Linked DNA regions of Streptosporangium becharense. The protein of the gene in region 1 interacts with the protein of each later gene in a pairwise test. Links are inferred from orthologs where the notes say so. Each region holds a gene or a part of one and is shown in the gene's direction. Other genes may lie near its edges.

Region 1 (3,195 bases):
GGCCTGCTGTCGGACTCGTTCCTGACCGTGCCGAACCTCATCACGATGACGAAGCACGTCGCGATCAACGCGGTGATCGCACTCGGCATGCTGCTGGTCATCCTCAAGGGCGGCATCGACCTGTCGGTCGGCTCGATCGTCGGCCTGTCCGGGGTCGTCGCCGGTGAGCTGCTCCAAGGGCTCAACCTGGGCTTCCTCGACCTGATCGCCTACCCGCCGGTGTGGGGCGTCATCGTGCTGTGCGTCGCGGTCGGCATGCTGGTCGGCCTGGTGAACGGGGTGCTCGTCACCCGGTTCCGGGTCGCCCCGTTCATCGCGACGCTCGGCATGCTGTACGTGGCGCGCGGCGCCGCACTGCTGATCTCCGGCGGTTCGACCTATCCCAACCTGGCCGGAAACCCCGAGCTCGGCAACACCGGGTTCGGGCTGCTCGGCAGCGGACGCCCGCTCGGCCTGCCCACCTCGATCTGGATCATGATCGTTCTCGCCGTCCTGGTCACGCTGCTGCTCGTCAAGACCCCCTTCGGCCGATGGCTGTACGCCACCGGCGGCAACGAGCGGGCGGCGGAGCTGTCCGGCGTGCCGATCAACCGGGTCAAGACGGCCGTCTACGTGATCTCCGGCGCGTGCGCCGCGGTCGCCGGCCTCATCATCGCCTCCGAGCTGACCTCGGCGGCGCCGCAGGCCGGTGAGACGTACGAGCTCAACGCGATCGCGGCGGTCGTCATCGGCGGCGCGGCGCTGAGCGGGGGACGCGGGACCGTGCGCGGCACCCTCCTCGGCGCCTTCGTCATCGGCTTCCTCGCCGACGGCCTGGTCATCCTGGGCGTGTCGACGTTCTGGCAGATCGTCATCAAGGGAGCCGTCATCATCCTCGCCGTGATGCTGGACCAGGGCCAGCAGCGGTTCAAGCGGCGGGGGGCCGCCGTCTCGGCGGTGGCCGCCAGCAAACAGCCGGAACCGGCGTCCTAGGGCGGACGGGCCCGCCCCGTCCGCGCACCACCGGTCCACCCGGCCAGCCGGCCCAGCCGGATCTCCCCGGCCCCGACGGCGAGCAGCCGGGCCGGCCGCCCTCCGGGGCGGCCACCTCACCCCTCATCCACAGTGCAGTTCACCACCTTCCGGAGGTCGGAGATGTCCGTTCCCATCCTTGAGTCCATGCGTCGCCGCGGTGTCGGCCTCGCGCTCTCGCTCCTCGCCGGCACCTCGCTGCTGGCGGCGTGCGGAAGCACCGGCGCACCGGCGCAGAGCTCGCCCGGCGCGCAGGCGGTCTCCGCCAGCCCGACCGGCGGAGGCGGCGGCCAGGCGGGCGGGCTGATCGCCATCATCACCCCGTCCCACGACAACCCGTTCTTCAAGGCGGAGGCCGACTCCGCCAAGGCCAAGGCCGAGGAGCTGGGCTACGAGACGTCGGTGGCCTCCCACGACGACGACCCCAACAAGCAGAGCGAGCTGATCGACGCCGCCATCTCCCGGCAGGCCAAGGCGATCGTCCTGGACAACGCCGGTGCCGACGCCTCGATCGGCCCGGTCCGCAAGGCCACCGAGGCCGGCGTGCCGGTCTTCCTGATCGACCGTGAGATCAACGCCACCGGCGTCGCCAAGGCGCAGATCGTCTCCAACAACTCCCAGGGTGCCCAGCTGGCCGCCCAGTCGTTCGTGGAGGCGATGAAGGAGAAGGGCAACTACGTGGAGCTGGTCGGCAAGGAGTCCGACACCAACGCCAGCGTGCGGTCCAAGGGCTTCTCGGACGTGATCTCCCAGTACCCGGACCTGAAGCTCGTGGCCAAGGAGAGCGCCAACTGGGACCAGCAGGAGGCGTTCACCAAGATGGAGACCATCATCCAGAAGAACCGCGACATCCAGGGCGTGATCGCGGGCAACGACACCATGGCGCTCGGCGCGGTGGCCGCGCTCAAGGCCGCCGGGATGCTCGACAAGGTGGTGGTCGTCGGCTTCGACGGCAGCCCCGACGCCATCGCCGCGATCAAGGCCGGTGACATGCACGCCACCGCCCTCCAGCCGGCCGCGCTGGCCGCGCAGAGCGCCGTCGAGCAGGCGGACGCGTTCATCAAGAACGGCTCCACCGGCAAGGAGGAGAAGCAGTCCATCGACTGCGAGCTGGTCACCAAGGAGAACGCCGACGAGTTCGGCGTCTTCGGCCGGAAGTGACCGCGGTGCGGGGACGGGCCGTCCGTCCCCGCACCCCGTCCCCGTACGGCCGGGTCCGGCCGCCCGTATGTCCGGGCTCGCCGGGCGCGGAAGGGATCCGAGCGGTACGCTGAGTCGTCGGCCGCGGGTGAGAAGGAATTCGGTCCTCCCCGCACGCCGCCACCGGCTCCGCGTCACCCCCCGTCGGGCGGATCGAAGACAGAGCCGGTTTCCACACGTCGAACAGGAGGCGGTGCATGGTCGTCCCCGACATGGGGCGGATCCACGGCTCCGGCCGCGCCGTGGCCACAGACCATCTGCGCCTGCTGGCGCGCGTGGCCCGGATGTATCACGAGCAGGGCATGCGGCAGCCGGAGATCGCCGCGGCGCTCAGCATCTCGCAGCCGCGCGTCTCCCGCCTGCTCAAGGAGGCCATCACCAGGGGCATCGTGCGCACCGTGGTCGTCCTCCCGGAAGGTGTGCACACCGAGCTCGAAGAGGACCTGCAACGACGGTACTCGCTGCGGGACGCCGTGGTGGTCGACGCCGACGGCGCCCAGGGCGACGTCATCCCGGCCCTGGCGTCCGCCGCGGCGGCCTACTTCGACACGACGTTCAAGGGCGGCGACGTCATCGGCATCTCCTCCTGGAGCGAGACGCTGCTGGCCGCCGTCGACCGCATGCACCCCAAGAGCGTGCAGGTCGCCGACCGCGTCATGCAGGTCGTCGGCGGCGTCGGCAGCCCCGAGGCGCAGGTGCACGCCACCCGCCTCATCAGCCGCCTGGCCGACGTCACCCGGGCCAGGCCGGTCTTCGTCCCGTCGGCCGGCGTCGTGGGCACCCCCGTGATCCGCGACGCCCTGCTCCAGGACGCGGCCGTCGTCGACGTCATGTCCCAGTGGCGCGAGCTGACCGTCGTGCTGGTCGGCATCGGCAGCCTGGAGCCCTCCCCCCTCCTGCTGCGCAGCGGCAACGCGGTCAGCCAGGCCGACCAGGAGGAGCTCCGCTCCCTGGGCGCCGTCGGCGACGTCTGCCTGCATTTCT
Region 2 (4,037 bases), 1.6 Mb from region 1 along the record:
TCTGTGACGGCAATACCGCGCTCTCACCAGCGCGCACAGTCGCGGCCATGGCGGCCTCCTCGCTCGATCGGACCGTCTCCGATGCGGTAAACGGTGCGGGCAGCATAGGTCCGCCATAACAGAACGGCAAACGACCCGCCGCATTGTTTACCACTCCCGTAACATCCAGCCCCTTCCCCCTGATTCCCCCCAGCCCTCACCGATATGGGGAAGCTTCCGCAGTGCGGGTGCGTTATCGTGTGGAACCTGCAAAGCGATGATGGGGACAACTACCTCCGCTGCCCCTCGCGGGAGCGACCCGGGGACGGTGCGAGCCCGGGGCGAGGCGCGGAGGGAAAATCACCCCGGAGCCGCCGGAAGAACAGCCCGACGCCCGCCGAGGCGGTCGCGACGGCCCAGTAGACCCGGCCGCAGACCGAAGGAAGAGGGCCTTCCCCGTGAAGGTCAAGGAGGGTGGTACCGCGGGGCCGCGAGGTCTCGTCCCTCCACACCACTGCCCGTTTCAGCGTCGCGTGGAGGTCCCACCCGTTATGTCCGCCTATTTCCGTTCTCTTCCCGCGCAGGTTGACCTGCCCGCACTCGAGCACGAGATGCTCGGCCGGTGGCGGGACGGCAAGATCTTCGAACGCTCGGTGGAGCAGAACTCCGGCGGCCCCAACTGGGTCTTCTACGAAGGACCGCCCACCGCCAACGGCATGCCCGGCGTGCACCACGTCGAGGCCCGCGTCTTCAAGGACGTCTTCCCCCGCTACAAGTCGATGCAGGGCTACAACGTGCCCCGCAAGGCCGGCTGGGACTGCCACGGGCTGCCCGTCGAGGTCGCCGTGGAGAAGGAACTCGGCCTGTCCGGCAAGAAGGACATCGAGGAGTACGGCGTCGCCGAGTTCAACGCCCGGTGCCGCGAGTCGGTGCTGCGGCACGTCGACGCCTTCGAAGAGATGACCGAGCGCATGGGGTACTGGATCGACCTGTCCCAGGCGTACCGGACGATGGACCCGGCGTACGTGGAGTCCGTCTGGTGGTCCCTCAAGGTGATCTTCGACAAGGACCTCCTCTTCCGCGACTTCCGGATCACCCCGTACTGCCCCCGCTGCGGCACCGGCCTGTCCGACCACGAGCTGGGCCAGCCGGGCGGCTACGAGACGGTCTCCAGCCCGTCGGTCTACGTCCGCATGCCCGCCGTCTCCGGCCCGCTCGCCGAGCTCGGCGCGTCGCTGCTGATCTGGACGACCACCCCCTGGACCCTCGTGTCCAACACCGCCGTCGCGGTGCACCCCGACGTGACCTACGTCGCGGCGCGACCGGCCGGCTCCGAGGAGGTGCTGGTGGTCGCCGCGCCGCTGCTGACCGCCGCACTGGGCGAGGACGCCGAGGTGCTGGCCTCCTTCCCCGGCGCCGAACTGGAGCACACCGCCTACCGGCGCCCGTTCGACCTGGTCGACATCCCCGGCGCCCACTACGTGGTGCTCGGCGACTACGTCACCACCGAGGACGGCACCGGCCTGGTCCACCAGGCGCCCGCCTTCGGCGCCGACGACATGACCACCTGCAAGCGGTACGGCCTGCCCGTGGTCAACCCGATCGGTCCCGACGGCCGCTTCCTGGACAGCGTGCCGCAGGTCGGCGGGAAGTTCTTCAAGGACGCCGACGAGGGCCTGACGGCCGACCTGGCCGAGCGCGGCCTGCTGTACCGGGGCAACCACTTCGAGCACAGCTACCCGCACTGCTGGCGCTGCCACACCGCGCTGCTGTACTACGCCCTGCCCGCGTGGTACATCCGCACCACCGCGATCAAGGACGAACTGCTCGCCGAGAACGAGAAGACCGACTGGTACCCCGAGACGATCAAGTGGGGCCGTTTCGGCGAGTGGCTGCGCAACAACGTCGACTGGTCGCTGTCACGCTCCCGGTACTGGGGTACCCCACTGCCGCTGTGGGTCTGCACCGCCGACGAGTCGCACGTGACCTGCGTCGGCTCGCTGGAGGAGCTGAGCCGCCTGTCCGGCCGCGACGTCTCCGGCCTCGACCCGCACCGTCCCTACGTCGACGACGTCACGCTGCCCTGCCCCGCCTGCGGCGCCGAGGCGCGCCGGGTGCCGGACGTGATCGACGCCTGGTACGACTCCGGCTCGATGCCGTTCGCCCAGTGGGGGGCGCCGCACCGCAACGCCGACATGCTCGACGCGGCGTACCCGGCGCAGTTCATCTGCGAGGCCACCGACCAGACCCGCGGCTGGTTCTACTCGCTGATGGCGGTCGGCACGCTGGTGTTCGGCAGGTCGTCGTACGAGAACGTGCTGTGCCTGGGCCTGATCCTGGCCGAGGACGGACGCAAGATGAGCAAGCACCTGGGCAACGTGCTCCAGCCGATCCCGTTGATGGACCAGCACGGCGCCGACGCGCTGCGCTGGTTCATGGCCTGCTCCGGCTCCCCGTGGGCGGCCCGCCGGGTCGGCCACGGCGCCCTGGAGGAGATCGTCCGCAAGGTCCTGCTCACCTACTGGAACACCGCGTCGTTCTTCACCCTGTACGCCAACGCCGAGTCCTGGGACCCGTCCCGGCTCGCCGAGGCCCCCGCTCCCGCGGCGCGCCCGCTGATCGACCGCTGGGCCCTGGCCGAGCTGCACCGTACGGTCAGCGAGGTCACCGCGTCGATGGACGTCTTCGACACCGCCCGGGTCGGGCGGCGGCTGACCGAGTTCCTCGACGACCTGTCCAACTGGTACGTCCGGCGCTCGCGCCGGCGTTTCTGGGCCGGTGACACCGCGGCGTTCGCCACGCTGTACGAGTGCCTGGAGACCGTCACCCGGCTGATGGCACCCGTGGTGCCGTTCACCACCGACCACGTCTGGGACGTCCTCCGTCAGGCCGACGCCCCGGGGTCGGTGCACCTGGCCTCCTGGCCCCGGGCGGACGCCGAACTGCTGGATCCCGCGCTGACGGAGCAGATGGCGCTGGTGCGCCGCCTGGTGGAGCTGGGCCGCTCGGCCCGCGCGGCGAGCGGGGTGAAGACCCGTCAGCCGCTCGGCCGGGCCCTGGTCGGCGCCCCCGGCTGGGCCGGCCTCTCGGCGGAGCTGCGCGAGCTGATCGCCGACGAGCTCAACGTCAAGAACCTGGAGGACCTCTCCGGGATCGGGGCCGACCTGGTGGCGTACACGGTCAAGCCCAACTTCCGGGCGCTGGGCAAGCGGTTCGGCTCGCAGACCAAGCTGGTCGCCGCGGCCGTCACCGCCGCCGACCCCGCGGCACTGGCCGGAGCGCTCCGCTCGGGTTCGCCGGTCACGGTGGACGCGGGCGAGCTGGGCACGGTCGAGCTGGGTGCCGACGACGTGATCGTCACCGAGCAGCCGAGGTCGGGCTGGGCGGTGGAGTCCGGGGCCGGCGAGACCATCGCCCTGGACCTGACCATCACCGACGAGCTGCGCCGCGCCGGCCTGATCCGTGACGTCGTCCGCCTGCTCCAGGACACCCGCAAGTCGACCGGCCTGGCCATCAGCGACCGGATCGACGTCTGGTGGTCCACCGGCGACCCCGAGCTGGCCGAGGCTCTGCGCACCCAGGGCGGCGCCGTGGCCGACGAGGTGCTCGCCGTCTCCTTCACCGAGGGCTCGGCCGACGGCCTGCCCGTCCACCACGACGGCGACCTGGGCCTGACCTTCCAGCTCCGGCGCGTCACGGCCTGACCCCACCGTCCCGCGGCGGCGAACCCCGCCGCGGGCCGGTGGAGGCGGATGTTCCGCCCGGCGGAACGCGAAGACCTCCGGGGATGGAGCACGGCTGCTCCATCCCCGGAGGTCCTCACCGTCGATCGGGTGATCCCCCGCCACCGGCGACGCTCGTGACCGGCGCGCCTAGCGGTCGTTCCGGCAGATCGGGCAGCCGCTCAGACCCGCCTCCTCAGCCTCGGCGCGGGACATGGTCTCCACACCGGTGCCGCCGATGTCGGCGCCCTTGACGATGGGGCAGGAGGCTTCGTGGAAGCGGCGCGTACCAGAGATGATCTTCACTGTCGCGCCGCCCGCCTCGGGCTCCGCCTT

Evidence for each region.
Region 2: the proteins of F4562_RS13415 (region 1) and ileS interact in binary tests that used the Escherichia coli proteins (3 or more experiments, as listed by UniProt). The link is inferred for Streptosporangium becharense from one-to-one orthologs.

Annotation. Positions count from the first base shown.
Region 1 is NZ_JACHMP010000001.1:3,136,311-3,139,505, forward strand. Bases 279-3,165 are described here. They hold F4562_RS13415 (D-ribose ABC transporter substrate-binding protein), read left to right. Parts: upstream 279-1,158; coding sequence 1,159-2,172; downstream 2,173-3,165. Other genes in these bases: F4562_RS13410 (ABC transporter permease), read left to right, coding at 279-972; F4562_RS13420 (sugar-binding transcriptional regulator), read left to right, coding at 2,409-3,165. Outside these bases: more of F4562_RS13410, read left to right, coding at 1-278; more of F4562_RS13420, read left to right, coding at 3,166-3,195. UniProt on the Escherichia coli protein: Part of the ABC transporter complex RbsABC involved in ribose import. Binds ribose. Also serves as the primary chemoreceptor for chemotaxis.
Region 2 is NZ_JACHMP010000001.1:1,571,170-1,575,206, forward strand. Bases 155-3,883 are described here. They hold ileS (isoleucine--tRNA ligase), read left to right. Parts: upstream 155-530; coding sequence 531-3,683; downstream 3,684-3,883. Other genes in these bases: F4562_RS06720 (hypothetical protein), read right to left, coding at 3,852-3,883. Also shown: F4562_RS06710 (TraR/DksA family transcriptional regulator), read right to left, coding at 1-37; more of F4562_RS06720, read right to left, coding at 3,884-4,037. UniProt on the Escherichia coli protein: Catalyzes the attachment of isoleucine to tRNA(Ile). As IleRS can inadvertently accommodate and process structurally similar amino acids such as valine, to avoid such errors it has two additional distinct tRNA(Ile)-dependent editing activities.